DNA from 2 places in the Erwinia magellanica genome. Region 1 is predicted to be linked to the other one. Evidence: predicted binding sites of a transcription regulator. Region 1 holds the regulator's gene; the other holds the start of a gene.

Region 1 (3,139 bases):
TTTTAACGTGGCGCACGCATCGCCACACGCCCCTGTTAATGCCAGCCATCATAAGAAGGATGCTGGTACGCCAGCCCGTGAAGATGAGCGACGTAAACGCAGGCCGGTTAAAGCAAGCTCCACAAAAAAAGTTAAAGAGACCACCAGCAAGAAATCCCGCTTAACCTCCGTGTCAAAGCTCAAGCTTAAAAAGAAAGCCTCTCCGGCAACGGCCGCCGTTACTCCCGGCAGATATAAAAAGAAAAGCGTTAATGGCAGTAAAAAGCGTTACGGACGGCATCGCGGTAAAGCAGCACAAATGGAAGCGCTGACAGCCGATCTCGACCCGGCACCGCTGAAGTTGAGCAAGGCGCATCGTGCCCGCTATCAGAAAGCTCGTGAAACTGCGATGAACAAACTGATGGGCCAGCTGGGTAAACCCTATCAATGGGGCGGAACCTCACCAAAAACCGGCTTCGACTGTAGCGGGCTGGTCTGGTATGCCTATAAGGATTTGGTGAAGTTTAAAATCCCGCGCACCGCTAACGAAATGTATCATCTGCGCGATGCCGCCTCGATCAAACGTGATGAGCTGGAAAAAGGGGATTTGGTCTTCTTCCGCATTAATGGACGCGGGGTTGCTGACCATGTTGGCGTCTATCTGGGTGACGGTAAGTTCATTCAGTCCCCCCGTACCGGCAAGGATATTCAGGTAAGCGCGCTGGGCGAGGATTACTGGCAGCGTCACTATATTGGCGCCCGTCGGATGATGACGCCGAAAACCATCCGCTAAGCGTTATAAAGGGCCTGCGATCAGGCCCCTTTTATAGTTAGTGCATGATGGCGGTAAAGCTGAACGCCATAATCATCACCAAAGCGCAAACCGTGGTCAGTAATGAGAACTTTAAATCGGTATCCATATATCCTCTGAATAGCCCTACAGTTAATAGTGTTATCAATTTTCCCATACTTATCGGTAAAAATCTCGTTTTCTCTGCTCAGCCTTGTTAGAATTCTTTTTGTTGCGCAACGTCCGCTCAGTCACAATTCTGCGGACGACCACTCTTTTCCTTCCTGACGAATCCGACAGCAACTTAAACCGATTTAAGACGTCAGGTTTTACTCTTTTCAGGCAAACGATTAACAACAGGCTTATCAACACGTTGAGATAAGCGCAGGAGTAGCTAGTTCATGGCAACAATTAAAGATGTGGCAAAGCAGGCCGGGGTGTCGACCACCACCGTCTCCCACGTCATCAATAAAACCCGCTTTGTCGCCGAAGAGACGCGGGAGGCCGTCTGGGCTGCAATTAAATCGCTGCACTATTCCCCCAGTGCAGTGGCCCGCAGCCTTAAGGTTAATCACACCAGAACTATTGGTCTGTTAGCCACCTCCAGCGAAGCGCCCTACTTTGCCGAGATTATTGAAGCGGTGGAAAACCGCTGTTTCGCAAAAGGCTATACCCTGATCCTGGGCAATGCCCATAACGATCTGCAAAAGCAGCAGGCCTATCTGTCGATGATGGCGCAAAAGCGCGTGGACGGTCTGCTGGTGATGTGCTCTGAGTATCCCGATCCGCTGATCAAAATGCTGGAAGAGAACCGCAATATCCCGATGGTCGTTATGGACTGGGGCGAGTCTCGCGGAGACTTCACCGATACCGTGCTGGATAACGCTTTTGAGGGCGGCTATCTGGCCGGGCGCTACCTGATCGATCGGGGTCACCGCGATATCGGCGTGATCCCCGGACAAATGGAGCGCAATACCGGTGGCGGCCGCCATGCCGGCTTCCTGAAGGCGCTGGCTGAAGCCAATATTACGCTCCGTAAAGAGTGGCTGGTGCAGGGAGATTTCGAACCGGAGTCTGGCTATCAGGCGATGCAGCAGATTTTATCGCAGAAACAGCGACCAACGGCGGTCTTTTGTGGCGGTGACGTCATGGCCATGGGCGCCATTTGCGCTGCGGACGAGATGGGGTTACGGGTTCCGCAGGATATATCGGTGATCGGTTATGATAACGTGCGCAACGCCCGTTACTTTACACCAGCACTGACTACCGTTCATCAGCCTAAAGAGCGCTTAGGCGAGACCGCTTTCGATATGCTGCTGGACCGTATCACCAGCAAACGGGAAGATCCGCAGACCATTGAGGTACATCCTTCCCTGATCGAACGTCGCTCGGTCGCTGACGGTCCTTTCCTGGATTACCGCCGCTAAGCCTTCTGCCTGCCTCTTTCCTGCTGCAAGCCAGGGGCATATTTTACCCCCGGCTTGCGCTGTTCAGGCTTTTTACTCCTCTTCGCGCAGCCATTCGCTGTTCAGCGTATCGCTCTCACCCAGATAATCGAGTAGCCAGCTCAGCGCCGGTGACGCCTGTTGTTCAGACCAGCTGACGCAGCAGGGGCTGTCGGGGAAACTGGCTGCCAGCTTTAGCTCGTGCAGTGTGCCCTGTTTCAACAGAGGCCGGGCAAAATGTCCCGGTACCATGCCCACGCACAGCCCGGCTGACAGACAGTCGAAAGCACTTTCCCAATCTGGCACCACCAGCCGCCGCTGATTATCCAGGGTCCAGGTTGTTCGTTTGGGGAGCGCTCGCGAGGTGTCCTCCAGCACCAGCGAGGGCCATTCCCGGATCGCCTCTTCGCTGATAACCTGCTCCCGGTGCTGCGCCAGAGGATGATCTGCTCCCACCACGCAGCGCCAGTTCAGTGCTCCCATATCGCGAAAGGCAAAACGGCCGCCCACAGGTATAGCCTGAGTAGCCCCAATGGCCACATCAACCCTGCCATCGGCCAGCGCATCCCAGACGCCGTTGAACACCTCTGGCGACAGATGCAGCTCCATGTCGGGGAAATGGCGGTAAAAGTCCACCACCAGCTGGCGCGTGCGCTGAGGTTTGACTATCCGATCGACGGCAATATTGATCTGTCCACGCCAGCCGTTGGCCACCTGCTGACACTGCCGCCGGGTGGCGAGCATTTTTTTGATAACACTTCGCCCTTCCTGCACAAATACCCGTCCCGCTTCGGTCAGCACCACATCCCGGTGCCGCCGTTCAAACAGGGGTACTGCCAGCCACTCCTCCAGCTGCCGCACGGTATAGCTGATAGCGGAGGGAACGCGGTGCAGCTCAGCCGCGGCTGCGGTGAAACTGCCCGAA
Region 2 (3,139 bases), on a different contig from region 1:
GTTTGCGCCGCTCGACATTGAGGTAGGCTGGCTGGCCGGTAAGCAGAAGGGGAAGGCACGCCTGGCGCAACAGGAGGCGATTGCCAGCGGCCAGGTCTCGATGATCGTAGGGACCCACGCTATTTTCCAGGAGCAGGTGCAGTTCAACGGCTTAGCGCTGGTGATTATCGATGAACAGCACCGGTTTGGCGTTCATCAGCGTCTGGCACTCTGGGAAAAGGGCGAAGAGCAGGGCTTCCATCCGCATCAGCTGATTATGACGGCAACGCCAATCCCCCGAACGCTGGCGATGACCGCCTATGCCGATCTTGATACGTCGACTATTGACGAGTTGCCGCCAGGCCGAACGCCGGTGACCACCGTAGCGATTCCAGATACCCGCAGGCCGGATATTATTGCCAGGGTGAAAAGCGCTTGCAGCGATGAAGGACGCCAGGCTTACTGGGTTTGTACCCTGATTGAGGAGTCTGAGCAGCTGGAAGCGCAGGCGGCAGAAGCAACGTGGGAAGAGCTGAAGCTGGCACTGCCGGAGCTACAGGTGGGTCTGGTGCATGGCCGGATGAAGCCTTCAGAGAAGCAGGCGGTAATGCAGGCGTTTAAGCAGGGCGATATTCATCTGCTGATTGCCACCACGGTGATTGAAGTCGGGGTAGATGTCCCCAATGCCAGCCTGATGATTATCGAAAATCCGGAACGGCTGGGTCTGGCGCAGCTGCACCAGCTTCGCGGACGCGTGGGCCGTGGGTCGGTGGCTTCTCACTGTGTGCTGTTGTATAAGGCGCCGCTGAGCAAAACGGCGCAAAAGCGGTTGCAGGTTTTGCGCGACAGCAACGACGGTTTTGTCATTGCGCAATGTGATTTGGAGATCCGCGGGCCGGGCGAACTGTTGGGCACCCGACAGACCGGTAATGCGGAGTTCAAAGTGGCGGATCTGCTGCGTGATGGCGCGATGATCCCGGAAGTACAGCGGGTGGCGCGGCATATCCACCAGCATTACCCCGAACAGGCTCAGGCCCTGATCGAGCGCTGGCTACCAGAGACTCAGCGCTACACTAACGCCTGATAGCGCGTTATCTGCCGCTCCGGGCATTTGTTATTATCTCCGGGTAGAGCGGCCATTACAGCCGCTGCGCCGCTTTATTTACTGACCGCTATATCTCTTTATCTCACCAACAGCGTCATTCACCGGCTGCTCGCCCGTAGTCAGCTCAAGAATGACCCGTTTTACTTCAGGCTGCTCCACCAGGCTGTGTAATACAGCAGCAACGTCCTCTCTTGGCACTGTGCCATAAGGAATAGCCAGCCCGATCCGCACTTTACCGGTGCCCGGCTCGTTCACCAGCGTGCCCGGACGCAGGATAACCCACTCCAGCGCGGTAGCCGCCAACATCACATCGGCCTGCTTTTTCACCTGCATATAGTGCTCAAAGGTGGGGGAGATCTTTTTAGCGCGCCCCGCTTCCGGAAACGCAGAGACCAACAGGAAGCGTTTGATGCCTGCCAGCCTGGCCGCTTCAGCAGCAAATTTGCAGCCCCGCCCATCAATGCCGTCGGTTAATTCGATGCCTGCTCCGGCAGCGCCTGCGGTGAACACGACGGTGTCGCAGCCCCTCATCGCCTCGGCCAGCTTTTCGCTGCTGGTGGTCATCAGGTCAAGATTAACGGGCGTTACGCCATCTGCCCTGAGTTCATCAGCCTGCGCGTCACGTCGACAGCTTCCCTTTACCTGATGGCCCGCCTGAACCAGACGCTTTCTTAAATGGCTGCCCACGCCTCCCGTTGCACCAATAATAAATACCTGCATCTCACTCTCTCCCACCAAATATTCCTGTGAGGGTATAGCTTAGTGAAAAGCTCAGCGTTTCGCTGGCTTACGCCGTTGATCCTTCTATTTTCTCGCCAGCAAACGTTTGCTTTTGACCCGCTTACGATTAAAATCGCCACTTTGTTCGTCAGAGAACCCAGAAGATGTCTGCCAATATCCCTGAAGCCAGCCGTAGCACTTCCCATGCAGCCAACAGTGAGCTGATTTACCGACTGGAGGACCGCCCGCCGCTCCCCCAGACGCTTTTTGCCGCCTGTCAGCATCTGCTGGCGATGTTTGTGGCGGTGATCACCCCTGCCTTACTCATTTCGCAAGCTCTGGGCCTTCCCGCTCAGGATACGCAGCACATCATCAGTATGTCGCTGTTTGCTTCAGGTGTGGCTTCACTGCTACAGATCAAAACCTGGGGGCCGGTCGGATCCGGCTTGCTGTCAATTCAGGGAACCAGTTTTAACTTTGTAACACCGCTGATTATGGGCGGCATGGCACTGAAAAATGGCGGAGCGGATGTGCCGGTGATGATGGCAACGCTGTTTGGCACGCTGATGCTGGCCTCCTGCACCGAGATGATCCTCTCCCGCTTCCTGCATCTGGCTCGCCGGGTCATTACCCCGCTGGTCTCTGGCATTGTGGTAATGATTATCGGGCTGTCGCTGATTCAGGTTGGATTAACCTCTATTGGCGGCGGCTTCGCGGCGATGAGCAACCACACCTTTGGCGCCCCCAAAAACCTGATGCTGGCGGGCGCGGTGCTGCTGGTGATTGTGCTGTTAAATCGTCAGCGTAACCCCTATCTGCGCGTCGCCTCACTGGTGATTGCAATGGCGGTGGGTTATCTGCTGGCCTGGGCGCTGGGCATGCTGCCGGAGAATACCACGCCGGTTAATCAGGCGATGATTACGCTGCCAACGCCCTTCTATTACGGGCTGGGTATTGACTGGAACCTGCTGATCCCGCTGATGCTGGTCTTTATGGTGACCTCTCTGGAAACCATTGGGGATATCACGGCGACCTCAGATGTCTCAGAGCAGCCTGTCAGCGGGCCGTTGTATATGAAGCGACTGAAAGGCGGCGTGCTGGCAAACGGGCTGAATTCCTTTGTCTCTGCCCTCTTTAACACCTTCCCTAACTCCTGCTTTGGCCAGAACAACGGCGTGATCCAGCTGACGGGTGTCGCCAGTCGCTACGTAGGCTTTGTCGTGGCCCTGATGCTGATAGTGCTGGGCTTGTTCCCGGCGGTAAGCGGCTTTGTGCAGCATATTCCAGAGCCAGTGCTGGGCGGTGCCACCCTGGTGATGTTTGGTACAATAGCCG

What was found. Region 1 encodes PurR, which represses purine synthesis genes. Its sites were predicted from a motif close to CANGCAAACGTTTGCNTG; they were not measured.
Region 2: a site for PurR is predicted at 1,900-1,917, ahead of AAH450_RS19915 (nucleobase:cation symporter-2 family protein). Genes of this name have one in related genera too.

Annotation. Positions count from the first base shown of each region.
Region 1 covers NZ_JBCHVC010000001.1:905,716-908,854, reverse strand. Annotated here, with positions in the region: gene AAH450_RS04185 (C40 family peptidase) at 1-772, shown strand, start outside; gene cydH (cytochrome bd-I oxidase subunit CydH) at 810-899, opposite strand; gene purR (HTH-type transcriptional repressor PurR) at 1,171-2,196, shown strand; gene punR (DNA-binding transcriptional activator PunR) at 2,269-3,139, opposite strand, start outside.
Region 2 covers NZ_JBCHVC010000007.1:107,918-111,056, forward strand. Annotated here, with positions in the region: gene recG (ATP-dependent DNA helicase RecG) at 1-1,063, shown strand, start outside; gene AAH450_RS19910 (SDR family oxidoreductase) at 1,142-1,804, opposite strand; gene AAH450_RS19915 (nucleobase:cation symporter-2 family protein) at 1,969-3,139, shown strand, end outside.